4 regions of the Paenibacillus sp. N3/727 genome follow, and region 3 is predicted to be linked to each of the others. Evidence: riboswitches for the same ligand, from Rfam matches in the RefSeq annotation. Region 3 holds a riboswitch; each other region holds the start of a gene.
The links. A riboswitch is a leader RNA that binds a small molecule or an ion and turns the genes downstream of it on or off. The one in region 3 is predicted to bind cobalamin.
Positions count from the first base shown of each region.

Region 1 (4,138 bases), 1.0 Mb from region 3:
CCTCAAACCTTTCGAATATTAATATTGTATCAGCCAGCAGCAGCATTTCAAAATTTCATCCCCCATAGTCCCGTTCAAATATAGCTTCATTTTTAAGGTTTTGTCCTGCGTTAATATCTCTATCGTGATGCACGCCACAATTAGGACAATCCCATTCACGAAGTTTTAGATCCTTGACGTCTTTATTTTTGTACCCACAGCACGAACATAACTGAGAACTTGCAAAGGTTTTGGATACAATAACCACTTCTTTACCGTACCATTTTGCCTTGTACTCAAGCATTGTTCTAAATTGTGACCACGATACTTCACTAATTGCTTTAGCCAGCTTGTGATTTTTCAGCATATTTGATACTTGCAAATCTTCAATACCAATTACATCGTGTTTTTTGATGATTTCAGTAGTGATTTTCTGCAAGTAGTCTGTTCTTGAATTAGAGATTCTTTCATGGATTTTTGCAACCTTAACACGTTGCTTGTTCCAATTCGAACCACCTTTTATACGTCTGGAAAGGATACGCTGCGCGTTCGCTAATTGTTCTTCAAGTTTGCGATACCATTTTGGATTTTCGTTTTAGGCAATTTAATTTTGTTCCCTACAATAGCAATATTCCCATTCGTTTGCTTGGTTGTATAGGATTGCACCTTATTCTTTTTAGACTTGAAGCGTGGTACGTCATTTTGCTTTTTGAAGAAACGATCAAATGCATTCGCAAGATTCTTTAGCGATGACTGCAAGGAAATACTGTCCACTTCTTTTAACCATACGAATTCTTTTTTCAGGTGTGTAAGTTTAGCTGAACACGAATTGTAGTTTAATCCTTTACCTGTTTCGTTGTATGCGTCACACCATTGTGTCAAAAAACGATTGAATACGAAACGAGAACAGCCGATTGTTTTAGCAATTAAAATTTCTTGTTCCTTACTTGGATAAATGCGAAATTTATATGCTTTGTTTACAATCACTGTTCTCACCTCAATTAGTGATTTTGAATGTACTGTTGTTCTGTGCTTCTGTATGTTTGTTAATAGTTACCACAAAGTAAGAAGGGTTCCAAAGACGAACTCCCCACAGTTTCTTTTTTAGCTGTGGGAACTCTTTAAAAAAACAGTCTTGCTGCCCCCCCTTAATACATTGGGAATCCCAAATATAGGATAACATACGTCAAGATAGTTTTTGTACTAACTATCAGTGTCTTTTCTAATTTACAATTTAACATATGTCGGACAATTCATCTCACGATTAAAACCGCGAGTGTTCTCAGCTAATTCATAAAGCGTGTATCACCGTATAAAAGGTCGTAATTCGAAGAAATGTGCGAAATCTCACTCTCTTTTGGCGGTTTGCGAATTGGCGGATTTTTCGGTCATTTGCTATAATTCAACTTGCGTCAAATTTTAAGATAACAGTTTACAAACACAATATATTGGGTTAAATTTATTAACATCAACCAAATATAGTGTGTACAGGCGTCTGGCGTCTAATATACCCGTCAGACTTAATAGGGAAGCATGGTGCAAATCCATCACGGTCCCGCCACTGTATAGGGCTTCAGAGCGCTTTTTTGCGATTCTGATATGAATTCGGCTTTATGGCCACTGAAGGATTAACTCGTTATGCCTTTGGGAAGGCGCCGAACTCTACACCCCAAGTCAGGAGACCTGCCTGTATACAGCACGACACCTATCCTACGGGAAATTAGGAAAGTGTTCACTCTTTTGCGTCTGTACATAACAGCAAGCCCTAAAAATAGCGGCTTAAGCTAGTATGCACATATTTATTCACAGCGCACACGAACATTTTCAACCTCCCCAAGGTTTGGAAAATGTTTTTTTAATGTTCTTTTTCCCATTTTTCCCGAGAAAGCGAGGAATTACCTATGCCCCAACTCGTAATTAAACCGAACAACCGTCAACTTGCTTTTGATGAAAACCGTCTCTCTGTCTATGCCGACCGAATTTTGAACGAACTGGATATGCTGAGCAAGGAACAACTACTTCGCGGTGTTCATTCCAAACTTCGTGGCGACAAAGTGACCGGCGATGAGATTAGCAGCGCATTCACAATGTCGGCTCTTGAGCTTGTTACCAAAGAGGAACCGAACTGGAAGTTCGCGGCAGCACGTTCACTTTTAACCTCCCTGTATAAAAAAGCGGCCAATCACCGACGTTACAAAGCTTATCCGGAAGAGCCTTACGGCGCCTTCTTCCCCCTCATTACAGAGCTAGTACAAAAAGGAATTTACCGTGAAGAGCTTCTGGAATGCTACACCAAAGCGCAGATTGAAGAGCTCGGGGAAACGATTGATTATACCCATGACCTGCTATTCGATTACATCGGACTACTGACGCTGGCAGAGCGCTACCTGGCAACCGACTTTGACGGCCGAGTGATGGAGCTTCCACAGGAACGTTACATGGTCATCGCGATGTACCTCATGCACAAAGAGCCAGCTGAGAAACGTATGGAGCTTGTAAAAGAAGCCTACTGGGCGATGAGCAACATCTACATGACGGCTGCAACGCCGACGATGTCCAATGCTGGTAAAAAGGTAGCCGGCCAGCTGTCCAGCTGCTTTATCGACACGGTAGATGACTCGCTCGAAGGAATTTTCGACTCCAACACCGACATAGCGCGTCTTAGCAAAATGGGCGGCGGTATCGGCGTTTACCTCGGCAAAGTCCGTGCCCGTGGCTCCGACATCCGTGGACACAAGAACACCAGCTCCGGCGTTATCCCTTGGATCCGCCAGCTGAACAACACAGCAGTTAGTGTAGATCAGCTTGGCACACGCAAAGGCGCCATCGCCGTTTACCTGGATGTTTTCCATAAAGACATTCTCGCATTCCTGGACCTGAAGCTGAACAACGGTGACGAGCGTATGAGAGCACATGACGTGTTCCACGGCGTATGCTTGCCTGACCTGTTCATGGAGGCTGTAGAAGCCCGCGATGAGTGGAGCCTCTTCTGTCCTCACGAAGTGAAGAAAGTGATGGGCTGGAAAGACGAGAACGGCCGCCCGCTTGGTCTGGAAGACTTCTACGATGAGAAGCTTGGTCAAGGAATGTTCCGTGAAAAATATGCAGAAGCCGTAGCACATCCGCTGCTCTCCCGCATTACGGTTCAAGCGATCGACATCATGAAACGTGTCATGAAATCGCAACTGGAAACCGGAACACCGTACATGTTCTACCGTGACACCGTAAACCGTGCCAACCCGAACTCTGCACACGGTATGGTCTACTCTTCCAACCTGTGTACTGAAATTATGCAGAACCAATCGGCTACAGTTATTGAACATGAAGAGCTCGTAACCAAAGATGGACAGACCCGCATTGTCATCTCCAAAGTTCCTGGCGACTTTGTTGTCTGCAACCTGAATTCCATTCATCTGGCACGTGCAGTTCCAGCTGGTGTACTGGAGCGTCTTGTACCGATCCAGGTGCGTATGCTAGATAACGTCATTGACATCAACAACATCGAAGTGCTGCAAGCACAATACACGAACAGCCAATACCGCGCTGTCGGCCTTGGAACCTTCGGTCTGCATCACCTGCTGGCCCTGGAAGGCATCCGCTGGGAATCCGATGAGGCGGTTGCCTATAATGACAATCTGTATGAAAAAATTAACTACCTGCTCGTTAAATCCAGCATGGAGCTGGCTAAGGAAAAAGGGCATTATCCGAAGTTCAAAGGCTCCGACTGGGAGAGCGGCGAGTACTTTACGTACCGCGGTTACACCGACGGCGAGCATGAAGGCAAGTATGTAACGACCGAGCAGTGGCGCGAGCTGCAGCAGGAAGTACAGCAAAGCGGTGTCCGCAACGCATGGCTCTTTGCCATCGCGCCGAACGGCTCCACTTCTATTATTGCTGGCTCAACTGCCAGTATTGATCCGCTGTATGAGCTTCTCTCTTATGAAGAGAAAACAACGTATAAAATTGCCAACCCAGCTCCCGATCTGTCTGAGAAAACGATCTGGTATTACAAAACGGCCTTCCTGATCGATCAGAACTGGTCCATCAAAATGGCTGCTGCCCGTCAGCGTCACGTGGATCAGGCTCAAAGCTTTAACCTGTACGTTCGTCCAGACATCCGAGCTTCGGAGTTCCTAGAGCTGCATCTTCACGCATGGAA
Region 1 is NZ_CP093336.1:701,261-705,398, reverse strand. It holds partial or broken gene MNQ98_RS03195 (RNA-guided endonuclease TnpB family protein) at 56-966, opposite strand; gene MNQ98_RS03190 (transposase) at 977-1,162, opposite strand; cobalamin riboswitch at 1,452-1,684, shown strand; gene MNQ98_RS03185 (ribonucleoside-diphosphate reductase subunit alpha) at 1,881-4,138, shown strand, end outside.
Region 1: linked by a shared signal. The riboswitch ahead of MNQ98_RS03185 (ribonucleoside-diphosphate reductase subunit alpha) and the one ahead of MNQ98_RS07720 (anaerobic ribonucleoside triphosphate reductase) in region 3 are both predicted to bind cobalamin.

Region 2 (4,138 bases), 550 kb from region 3:
CTGCAGAGGACAAGACTTCATTTATCTTGTTAAGCAAAAGATCATTATTCGTATTCAAGCGATGCGGTAATTCAAGCTTGTTATCCCATGTTGAAATGACATTCGTATTCGGGTCAACTTCCAAATAAGTACTGTCTGTTTCAGATGTTACATGCGGCAGTTCGCTCTTTGGAAATGCAAGTGTAACTTTGCTTGAGGACAGCGGATCCTGATCCGACCCGACACTCACATTGGTTTCATTCTCATCAATGACAATCGTATGGTCATCGTTTGGATCCGGAATTTCATTTACACTTATGACAACTTCATTACTTGTCTTTTTCCCTGCTGTTGCTGTTGTCAGCGCTTGAATGGAAATATAGCCCGGAGCCGCTTGACCTTCGAAGACAAGCTTCGCTTGTTGATCCGTAAGCAGCGATATTGATTTTAAGTTCAGCCCAGTAGTCTCTGAAGTTACAGACCAACTGTCAACCTGTACTGCCTCGGATAAGAACGTATCGCCAACGAGCTGCACTTCAATCGAAGGATCTACAGTGCCTTGATCAATGGAAGATGCGGACGATATCACAGGCTGACGATCATAATAGAAATGTAGTTCATCGCCATTATTGATCTCATAGGCTGCTGCCCCTGCAGAAGGAGCACTGCCATTCACTTTATAAGCCCAGCCGTCGCTTCCACCCAACTGCCCTTCATTTTGTCCCGCAATGGAGGTAAGGCGCGCCTGGTTTCCATCACCTGTAATGTTATAGCTAATTGACGGATTGGCTTGATCCAGCGCTTGTTTCAGCGCATCCAGTGCTGTCCAAGATTGACCATTCACATCCAGAATGATTGGACTCGGATTATAAATGGGATTGTCTATGCCTTGTACACTAACCTGTACGTTCACGCTCGGGTTAACCGGTGGAAGACTCCCTTCGGCAATTCGCTTCCATACCGACTTTCCATGTTGAATATCAAGTAAACCGATAAGAGCCTGTTCAGTCGACATTCCGTTTTTATCGGTATCTTCTGCTTTCCATTTAAAAGAGCCGTCATCCAATTGGAATCCTGCATACGCATCAACGACGGTATTCCCGTTCATCTGCCAAGCGGGCGACATCATGTCTTCGCCTACGGCAACCAGACCGGATACCGAAGTAGATAAGCTGTTCGAATTATCTCCAGAGCCCCAAGTGCCCGTAGAATTAAAACCACCATTCTCTAGCTGGCGATCCTTTAAGACATTCTTGGCCCGTTCAATGGCAGCATCAACTTCACTCTGCCCCTTGTATTGCCCCAGCGCAAGCAGCGCCATGCCTGTAATATCTGTATCGCTGTTTTCTCCTCCTGAAGCAGACAGACCAAAGCCGCCGTCTTCATACTGCGCTTTGAGCAGGTATTGCAGCGCTTTTTGCTTGGACTCAGCATTCCATGAGCCTACATTCTGTCCGAGCTTCTCTCCGGCATCCAGAGCAAGCATCGCCCAAATATGTTTATTTATACCGCCAATGCCGCCCGTCTCTTGATTTTGATGGGTAGCAAGTTCCGCCCACAGGTTTCGATCGGTTTCCCAAGCGTGAGCCGGGTCTTTTCCCATGGCGAGCAGTGCGAAAATATACCGAACATGATCAGTTAAATTTACGGCATCAGGTTTAAGTCTTGGTGCTTTCGTTTCCCAAGATGGCAGTTTCCACGTTCCATCTTGCAAATCCTGACCTGCGCCCCATAGGCCAACAAGCTGCCACCAGGAATCAATGGTGGATGTAGGATCTTGTCCATAGTACTCTTTATAGTAATTAACCGTACTTTCAATCATGCCGTCTAATTGTGTATTACTTTGACCATTCGCCGCACTCACGACTTGTGGATTCAGTAGAGTAAGCAATAACACAACGCTTAATAGTGCAGATATACTTTGCTTCAACAATCTTTTCATAGGTGTCAACGTTCTCCTCATCGTCAAAATGGAAATAAAAAAACATCTTTCCATATTGGAAAGATGTTCTGTGGCCTGTCTTGCATAACCAAGCAAACGTGCAACTGTAAACAAGCTGCACAAATAAACATCTCCCTCCCATCCTCGTGAGAAATATAGAGCACTTACATGGCAGGTCTCCTGGCTTCGCTTCATCGCTTGACAATCGTCCTTCCTGTTTAAATCTTTAACAGTGGACTACTACCTTGATTGTCAGCTCTGCGTTACAGTGGCGGGACCGCGTCGAACTCTCATCGACCTTCCCTATTAAGCCGCATACTTTATGCATCAGCACCATATAAGCTGTTTCTATTTAATTTTGATAGACTTTTTTTTATATTAACAAAGATTGGTATATTTCACAAAGAAATTTCTCATAGACAGTACAAAAAACGGCCTACATGAAGCAATAAGACCCTTCCACATAGGGAAGGGCCTAGACTTCGTTATATTTTTACTCAATCACCAATATCCGAGGGGATGTGTTCGCGATTACCCTGGACGACAGCCAAGAACCAACCCCTGCCGATATGATACTTACGACTGCAACTCCAATAATACCGCCCCAATGCATAATTAGAGGCACTTCCATAATCCCATAATATGTTAATATATTTTCCAGCAAAATAGGCAGAAGGTATACTCCGACGCATATGCCTAGTAGCGCGCCGATGACAGATAAAGCAACGATCCCTTGGGCTACGGATAATCTAATCCTATTCGATGTTAAGCCAAGTGATTTGTAAATGCCATAGGTTTTGCTGTCTTTTCTAATATTCATACGACAAGTGATGTAAATAATGATGCAAGTGACAACAATAAACAACAATCCCATCATACTCATTGGCAAGATAAGCAGGCCGACAGCCTCTTTAAATACGGAATCTAGTAGCGTTTTCTGAGTTAATGCGGAGAGCGCTTCCTTATATTGCTCATTAATATCACTTACGACCTGATCGGACTGGCTGCTATCATGCAGGTTGATAAAATATGTTTCTGCATTGCTGTAGTCCAGATGATCTGCTTTAATCACATCGACCGTTATTCTTGCAGAATAGGACATATTGGAAATCGCTTGATAAATTCCTGTAACGATGAGCGAATACGGTTTTCCATTGATGTACACCGTTATCACATCACCAATATCTTTGTTAAGCTTCTTCGATACGTTGATACCAATAGCGATTTCGTTCTTGTGAAGGGGATTGGCTCCTCTTAATGTGGAATACCCCAGATCATCATAGTTACCATCAGCAACACCGATATAGACATTCATGGATGAGGTGTTCGAATCTCCGGAACGATCGGATAGTTCTGAAGGAACCACTCCCGTAACATTCCCAAACCACCCGAAATTTTTGATTCTTGGGTCGGACAACATATCTTCTTCAAATTGAGTACGTGAAAATGCTGCTTGATTAAAGACTTCTACTGCAATATGTGAATTGTCATATCCCCATGATGACGCCGTTCGTTGAATGGAATGAACGCTGTATAACAACACAAATCCGAATACAAGAACGGCTGATGTAATCACGGTTAGAATAAACATGAGAATAGAACCTTTCACATTCTTCAACATGTTGCGCAGACCAATAACGAACATAACGGGAAGTCGATCGAATCCAACTGGACGATTTCCATTCGAACGTACACGTCTTGCCCATTTACTGCTATCCATTTCAGACATGCCATACCGGATTGCTTGCACAGGCTGTACGGAACGGGCTTTATTGGCATAGAACAACACACATAGAATGACCAGGGCAAATACACATATTCCGACTGCTAGAGCCGTGAAATTACCCTGCATCGATAGCTCTGAACGATTTGTTTTCAAAGATGACAGCGAGCTCTCTACAATGACTTTGGATAAAAACTGACTGGCAGCTAACCCAGGAATAATCCCGATGATCGATAGAAAAGCATATTGAGACATGTAGGTTCCAATGATTCCAAATGAAGATAGCCCACAAGATTTCAATACCCCAATCGTTCGATAATTCGCCAATATCGCGTCTGAAATCGTGAACCCAATTGTGAATAAGGCCACAAGCAGCATGACAGCTCCGAGAAAAATCATAACAAAGCCGATTACTTTATTCATAATTAGATAAAATGACGATATCGATTCGAATTCTATTTTGGATTCAAGATACGGCGTACCGGCCTGCTTCT
Region 2 is NZ_CP093336.1:1,167,832-1,171,969, reverse strand. It holds gene MNQ98_RS05210 (S-layer homology domain-containing protein) at 1-1,921, opposite strand, end outside; cobalamin riboswitch at 2,075-2,274, opposite strand; gene MNQ98_RS05205 (ABC transporter permease) at 2,415-4,138, opposite strand, start outside.
Region 2: linked by a shared signal. The riboswitch ahead of MNQ98_RS05210 (S-layer homology domain-containing protein) and the one ahead of MNQ98_RS07720 (anaerobic ribonucleoside triphosphate reductase) in region 3 are both predicted to bind cobalamin.

Region 3 (4,138 bases):
ACAGTAAGCACGCATCCTTCCAACGATATCGAGCGCCATCTTTCTAACCATCTCGTCTTCGCCATGATGTTGTCCTGTTAAAGCTTTCAAACACTCCGCAAGACCAATAAAACCAAGTGCCAACGATCCGTGTTTAATAAGTTCTGCGACCGCATCGTCTGGGGCAAGCTTCTCCCCACCTTCCCAGACCCCCTCACGCATCATAAAATCCGAAGCCTTTGCCGGCTGCTTGGCTTGAATTTCATACCGGTGGATCAATCCTTCCACTGCAATCTTCATATAACGTTCCAAACTTTCGAAAAATCCGCTCATATCTGGATCTTGTCGCTTATCCATTACTATGCCATGCTCAATCCCAAGCCGTACGAGGTTGATCGTGTTAAAAGACAAATTCCCTTTCCCGCTCAACCGATTTCTGCCGAAACGGTCCGAGATCGTTCGTGTACGGCATCCCATAGTCGCAATGATCGTATCTGGATCTTCCGGGCGGTAATAGGGAAGATTGAACGATGCATCCACATTTACAAAATTTGGATATAAGCGGCGACTGGAGCACTCTACCGCTTTAAGGAACAGATCGTAGTTCGGATCACCTTCCGCCTGATTTATCCCGTTTTTACATTGAAATATATGCTGCGGGAATATCGGTGTCTCTCCACGTCCAAGTCCTCTCATGGTAGCGTCAAGAAGTGCATGAGAAACTAATCTTCCCTCTGTAGAAGTGCACATCCCGTAATTTAACGAGGTAAACGGAATTTGCCCCCCTGCCCGACTGCTCATCGTGTTCAAATTATGGATCAGAGATTCCGCGGCTTGCTTGGTCTCGTTTATAGTCTCTTCATATGCAAACTTATATGTACGAGGATAAATCTCTTCAAGCGAGTGGTTATCCATATGCAGATCCAAATCCGAAATGTCTTTTCCTAAGTTCATGTCGCCTTCACTGAAATAAGAAAGCCCTTTTCGAAAATGTTTACGGAAGGACTTACCCACGTAAGGCGCCAAATCCCAATCTATTTTATTGCCAGATACCCCGCCGAACTGACTGTTCTGCTGAGACTGAAATATGATGGCTACCAGTGCCATAGCGGTCATGATGCTTTGTGGAGGACGGACCGAACCGTTCCCCGTATTAAAGCCGTTTGCCAGCAGCCGATCAAATGGAATGAAAATACAATTAGTCGTTCCGAGTGCATATTGATCTAAGTCATGCACATATACATATCCGTTTTTCACAGCCTCGTTCAACGGTTTTGGCAGCATAAAACTGGTCGCCATCCACTTGGCATATTCCGATCCGATCCGGCTCATTTTCCCACTGAATGATTCACCGTTCAAATTGGCATTTTCCCGAAGCAGATCCAGATCCTTAACACCGATAACGTTGGTGCTGATCTTGTACAGCTCTCCGCGCATTATGCGTTCTCTGTCACGTGCCTCACGGTACTCTGTATAAGCTTCAGCTGTTTGCTTATAACCAGTTTCATTCAAAAAATGTATGACAAGGTCCTGTATTTCTTCCACAGACATTTGCTCCAAGCCAGCTGTTTCAGCTTCCACCAATAGACCGATCCGGGACGATTCCTCATTTCTGGAAGTTCCTTCAGTAGCCTGAAAAGCTTTACTCACTGCACTTATAATCCGTGTAACTTCAAACGCCACACATGTTCCGTCCCTCTTGGTCACCTTCATCACAAATTCCTCCTATGGCAAATACCTATACAGGTGTATTCATCAACCCCTCACGGTGTGCGGTACGATTGAAGTGAATAATAAAAGAAGCATGCTGCCGCAAGTCTGCGGAATACATGCTTCATAAAGAACCGTTTAATCCAGTCAAATAGAAACGGACCAGACAACCCTTCATTCGAAACACTTCCCTATCAACCGTAGGCACACCGTGTTGTCTTAATGGCAGGTATCTGGCTTCAGTTCACAAACTGGCGGAGAAAACCGGATGGATTGGTTGGTTTGTTCTCCTTGAGAAGCTGTTACAGTGGCGGGACCGCTCCGGATTTTCACCGGATTCCCTTTTAAGACCGGACATATCCGATCTACCATCAAGCACTATATGTAGTTGTTACATCAAACAATATAACAACATATAGATTTTAACTGTAACATTAATCACAGGTGGAAACTTCCGGAGGGGGCGTGCACCATATGGCATCGATAGATTACAGGAAATTAATTCGCTTCTGTCGGCATTGGTGTAGGGGTCGGTTTCGCGTAACCTGTCTTATATTTTTCATCGATCGTGTTGCGGATTTCAGTCAAACTTTTTCCTTCACTGTCCATCTTGGCTGATTCTACTGCGATTTCCAGACAAACACCACATCGTGTGCCGTGATCATCCCACACAATGCTGCCGTCTTCTTTAACCTCATTGATGAAACAGTTCAGATTACTCTTGTGCCCTGCACTTTCACCGCAGCCGCAGTAGCATGGAATCCAGGTAAGCACATCTTTTTCCTGAGCTGCGAGTGCATATATCGTACGCATCTCATCGCTTTTACCGTCCAAGAACGTTGGCAGCTCCTTCGCAGACGCTGTAACTTCTTGAAGATCTCCATTAGCAAGCTTGTTTTGTGAACCATGTTCGTGAACCGTTTCAGCTCCTTGCTTACTCTCTGCAGGCTCTTGTGCCTTCTCAGCACCGCAACCACCCAGTACCAGACCTGCAGACAGCACCAATACTGCAAATTTACGTTTGTACATACTCATTTCCTCCCCAAAATGGCCACAAAATCCCTTTATTGATTCATTTCTAAGCCGCTATATAGAGTCCTGTCCATGCCCCTGCAAGACCCAGCATAACCGATATGAGCACATATAAGAATGCTTGTATGTATTGCTTGTTTCCTGCCAAGGTGACCGCTTCATAACCAAAGGTTGAAAATGTGGTAAACGCGCCGCAAAAGCCGGTACCGAGCATTCTGTAAACGGCTTCAGACAGATGGTCTGCATAACCTGCAAGAAATCCAAGTATGATGGAACCGACCAAATTTACGAGAAGCGTAGCCCACGGGAATGTCCCCTGTGCTTTTTTTCCAAGCCAAACACCAACGCAATAACGGGAAACCGCTCCGGCAATCCCGCCTAATCCTATCCACAAAATCACACTGCCGCACCTTCTTGCTTTGAAGACATCTTCCGTCCCAGCCAAACACCGATACAGGACATGAGCAGACCGCCAACAACACTTATGACTACATAGATCACGGCGACTGCGTTCTGACCATTACCGATTAACCTGACTGTATCCACTGTAAAGGTTGAAAATGTCGTAAACGCCCCCGTAAACCCGGTGCCGATGAGCAGACGAACCTGTGTTGAAATATGTGTGGAAGATAAGCAGTAAGTCAAAAACCAGCCTAGAAACAGGCATCCCGCCAGGTTGATGAACAGGATAGCTGCCGGAAAGCCGTTTAGTGGAGCAGGTATTATCTCATCCAGACCATAGCGGAGTAATGTGCCACCGAACCCTCCCGCACCCACAAAGAGCAGGTTCTTTCCCATACGATTTCCCTTCCTTACCATAACATTCAAGATGTACAACATGAACTGTATTCAATGAATCAAGTGTTTCGAATTCTTTTACTCGTCTCTGCGCAAACGCTGGTTATGGGATATTTTAGCCTCATTGCCCTGCTCTGTCGCCTGATAAAACACCCGACGTGCAAGCTCTTTCGGTAAATAATCCTGCTTCACATAATGTCCAGGATAGTCATGAGGATATTTGTATCCCGCATGTCCCAGTTTGGCTGCACCTTGATAATGAGTATCGCGTAAATGGAGCGGCACCTCAGCCGATTTAAACTCCTCCATGGCGGACATAGCGCGTGATATAGCGGTGTAAACAGCATTGGATTTCGGGCTCTCCACAGCAAAAAGAATCGCTTGCGCAATGTTCAGTTTGGCCTCAGGCCAACCATTGTTACGGTAAGCTTCTAGTGCACTAACAGCTTGTACCATCGCCTGCGGATTAGCAAGCCCGATATCCTCACTGCTGGCCGCAATCAGACGGCGAATGAACACCATCGGATCCATACCAAGCTTCTCCACGGCGTACAAAAACCAGAAGAGTGCAGCATCACTGGACCCGCGAATACTTTTGTGGAAAGCCGACAAGACGTCA
Region 3 is NZ_CP093336.1:1,720,600-1,724,737, reverse strand. It holds gene MNQ98_RS07720 (anaerobic ribonucleoside triphosphate reductase) at 1-1,692, opposite strand, end outside; cobalamin riboswitch at 1,897-2,077, opposite strand; gene MNQ98_RS07715 (PCYCGC domain-containing protein) at 2,188-2,724, opposite strand; gene crcB (fluoride efflux transporter CrcB) at 2,768-3,121, opposite strand; gene crcB (fluoride efflux transporter CrcB) at 3,118-3,519, opposite strand; gene MNQ98_RS07700 (replication-associated recombination protein A) at 3,598-4,138, opposite strand, start outside.

Region 4 (4,138 bases), 2.9 Mb from region 3:
GATTGGTCTGGGACTTCTTCAGTTCGGCCAAGCCTTCAGCCCGTGGAACACGATTGCCGGATGCGTACTGATGATTTCCACGCTCGTTTCCCATCGTGGTTTGACGCATACTGCATATGCTGCGGCAGGCTGGACTATGCTGCTCTATTTCGCAACAAAAGGAACAGCGGGAGGGGAGAGCTTATGGATTGCAGGTGGAATGTCTTATGCCCTTCATTTGGCGGCCGATATGCTGACGAACAGGGGAATACGGCCATTACCTCCACTGAAATTCAGAGTGAAGTTCAAACTAATGAGCACTGGTAGCAAATGGGGGAACACAGTAGAGAACATGTGTATCGTGCTCACACTCGTCTTGCTCTGGTATGTATTCATCGCATCCAAATAATACGAACGGGGGGTGTCCCAAAAGGTCCATTGACCTGGGACGGCCCTCATGTCTGTTGTAAGACGCTACGTGTAGAAATCGTTCCTACTCAAGAAGTGAACAATGGACTATAAAAGCAAGCAGGTCACCCAAGGATGAATCCTCGAGTGACCTGCTTTTTTTGAAAGATATCTCTGTTAAAATCGTGACTCAGTACTGTTACTCTATTCCTCTAAAAAAATCAAACCGATCAGATCATCAAACTCCAGATTACCGAAGTAATGCTTGACGTCAATGGATGAGAGGGCTTCTCTTACTTCACTTTCCTCGTAACGTTTGCCACGAAGCGCGTTTTCAATATCGGCTACATCGCCTACGCCAAAGAAGTCACCGTAAATTTTAATCTCGCCGATATGTCCATCTTTAATGTCCATGCGGATATCGATAATGCCGACTGGGAATTTTTTCGCGTGTTTCACATTGCTTTCTGGTGATAAGCCATAGTTCCAGTCCCAGTTTTGGTAACGTTCCTTGGAGATTTGATTGATCATTTCCCAGTCCTTTTCTTGAAGAACGTACTGTGGAACCTGATCTGGCTCCATTCCGAAGATCGAACGCAGAAGCTCTGCACGGAACTGTTCAATTGTCATATCTGTACCGAGCAGCTCCTTAATGTTGGCCACACGGCTGCGCACTGATTTCGTGCTCTTCGATTTGAACTTCTCTGGGTTAGCTTTAAGCGAGGCCTGTACATTGTCCAGATCCAGGTCAAACATAAGAGTCCCGTGGCTGAACATGCGTCCCCGTGTGGAGAACTGGGCGTTGCCGGAAATCTTTTTCTCTCCGACTTGAAGGTCATTTCGGCCGCTGAGCTCAGCCGGAACACCCATTTTTTGAAGGAAATCGATAACGGGTTGGGTGAACTTCAGGAAATTATGAAATGACTGGCCGTCGTCTTTTGTAATAAAACTGAAATTGAGATTGCCGAGGTCATGGTATACAGCACCGCCTCCGGACAATCGCCGAACAACTTGTATGTTATTGTCACGGACAAACTCCTGATTGATCTCTTCAATCGTGTTCTGGTGTTTGCCGATGATAATCGACGGCTGATTAATGTAGAAGAGCAAATAGCTGTCTTCCATAGGCAAGTGTTTCAAAGCGTATTCTTCAATCGCTAGATTAATGGCGGGATCATGGATCCCCTGATTATCGATAAAGAGCATATGTACGCCTCCGCATAGTTTTTCGGGTATAAAGCTTCAGATCTATTGTAAACCAATGTCCGGCTTCAGGGCAAAGGGTGAGAGGCAAATCCACAGACGCGTACGATAAATAAGTGAGATATCCATAATGGTTATATAGGCAGAAATAGGGTTCACGGCAAGCGGGGAGCGGCTACTCAGTTTTTTTCTGTGAAGTTTCAGGTTGTAAGCCGAGAGGATATCTCATATAATCGTCAAAAGAGAAGTAAGCTTGGCAAAAAGAATATTCAATACTCGCGAGGTCCTGGAGAATAAGCAAAGCATATGTTTTGCTCCCGGGTTAAAAGGGAAGTCGGTGCAAGTCCGGCGCGGTCCCGCCACTGTGAATCAGGGATATCCTCCATTACTGCCACTGGTCTAAACAGGGTCGGGAAGGCGGAGGTGTCATTTCAACCTGTAAGTCAGGAGACCTGCCCGCGTAATGATCTGACGGTCCTTCGAGGAAAGGATTACGTTTGGCGGACCTAATGTGGGTGAGGTGCTGTACTAGAGCAAAACTCCTATTTATTGGATAAGGTTCATTGTTTCCGAAACGTAGCCCCTGATTCTTCTGCGGAGAAATCAGGGGCTTTTTTGTGGTTGGATGTAAGGATTTCCGTCAGAAATCAGGTTTATTGAGTACCTAAGGCAAGCAAGTTGTTCTCAAACTAGGGTTAGGAGAGAAAATCGATGAAAAAAATAATGAAATCATGGTCCGCCATGTTGGCGGTGCTGATGCTGGTCCTGTCACTGGCTGCTTGTGGAGGAGAAACAGCTCCGAAGGAGGCAACACCAACACCTGCACCGGAGGCTGAACAAGGTCAGAAACCGGAAGCACCTGCCGCTGAAAACGCTAAAACGGTGTATCCGTTAACTTTAAAGGATGCTACTGGAGAGGAAATGACATTTGATAAGGCTCCAGCAAAAGTTGTGTCGCTGTCTCCTTCCGAGACGGAAAAACTGTTCGCACTTGGCTTGGATGAAGAAATTGTCGGCGTATCCGAAGTGGACGACTACCCTGAGGCAGCCAAATCCAAGCCGAAAATGGGCGGTTATGAAATGGATGTTGAGGCCATTGTCGCTTCAGGCGCGGATGTTATATTTACAGCAGCGATGAATGAACAGAACGTACAGAAGCTCCGTGACCTCGGAATAAAGCTGTTCGTGAACGACCCGAAGACGATTGCTGAAGTCATGGACAACATTAAGGTAGTTGGAGAGATTACGGACCGTCAGGCGGAAGCTCAAGGCATCGTAGATCAAATGCAGAAGGATCTGGACCTTGTGAAGGAAGCGGTTAAATCCGTAAAAGATGAGGATAAGAAAAAAGTGTATGTTGAGTTCTCACCGGGTTGGACGGTAGGAAAGGGCACATATCTGGATGAGATGCTCAATATCAGCAATTCAGCCAACGTGGCTGGCGACAGCGAAGGCTGGTTCGAAATCAGTGAAGAGAAGATTATTGCAGCGAATCCAGATGTGATTCTGTATTCCAGCAATGTAGTGGATGAATCCACCAAAAAAACTTTGGATCAAATCATTAAAGAACGCAGCGGCTGGGACCAAATCGAAGCTGTGAAAAACAATAAGCTGATTAAAATTGATGACAATCTGATCAGCCGCCCGGGACCTCGTGTAACTCAAGGATTGGTTGAAGTAGCGAAGGCGGTCTATCCGGAACTGATGACCCCATGAGTAAAAAACTTGCGGGTTATGGAACGGTGGGGCTCCTGCTTTTACTGCTGACGCTGATCGTCAGCCTCGGCATCGGTTCCGTCCATCTGCCCGTTAAGGAAATTGGAGCCATGCTTCTTCACCGGTTGCCCTGGATCGGGGACTCTATTGTTCCCAACTGGGAAGTAGCTTCCGAGCAGATCATCATGAAGGTACGACTTCCCCGTATACTGCTCGGTATGCTGGTTGGGGCATCCCTTGCGGTGGCCGGTGCTGCTTTTCAAGGGGTACTTAGAAATCCGCTCGCCGATCCCTTTACACTCGGTGTATCCTCCGGTGCATCACTTGGTGCTGCGTTTCTGATCTTCTACGGATTGCAGTACTCTTTTGCGGGTGCCTGGACCTTGCCGATCGTTGCATTTATGACCGGGGCGATCACGCTGTGGATTGTGCTGCTCCTCGCCCGAGATCACGGTAAGATACCGACTAACGCACTGATTTTGTCAGGTGTGGTTATGCAGTCCTTTTTAGGAGCGGTCGTTTCATTCTTAACGGTAATGTCACGAGATACGCTAACGGACATTCTATTCTGGACGATGGGAAGTTTAAGCATGCGGGGATGGTCGTATATTGCTGTCCTTTTCCCGTATTTTACTGTAGGCTTCTTATATTTGTGGAGCCGGGCGCGTACACTGAATCTGTTGTCTTTAGGTGAACGTCAGGCGGCCCATATGGGGCTTAACGTCGATCGTCTGAAGACCAGTGTGCTTGTTGTTGCCACCTTTCTAACGGCTGCGGCCGTGTCTGTATCCGGTGTGATCGGCTTCGTGGGACTGGTTGTTCCTCATATGAT
Region 4 is NZ_CP093336.1:5,158,436-5,162,573, reverse strand. It holds gene MNQ98_RS23990 (metal-dependent hydrolase) at 1-388, shown strand, start outside; gene lplA (lipoate--protein ligase) at 592-1,593, opposite strand; cobalamin riboswitch at 1,855-2,061, shown strand; gene MNQ98_RS23980 (ABC transporter substrate-binding protein) at 2,302-3,306, shown strand; gene MNQ98_RS23975 (FecCD family ABC transporter permease) at 3,303-4,138, shown strand, end outside.
Region 4: linked by a shared signal. The riboswitch ahead of MNQ98_RS23980 (ABC transporter substrate-binding protein) and the one ahead of MNQ98_RS07720 (anaerobic ribonucleoside triphosphate reductase) in region 3 are both predicted to bind cobalamin.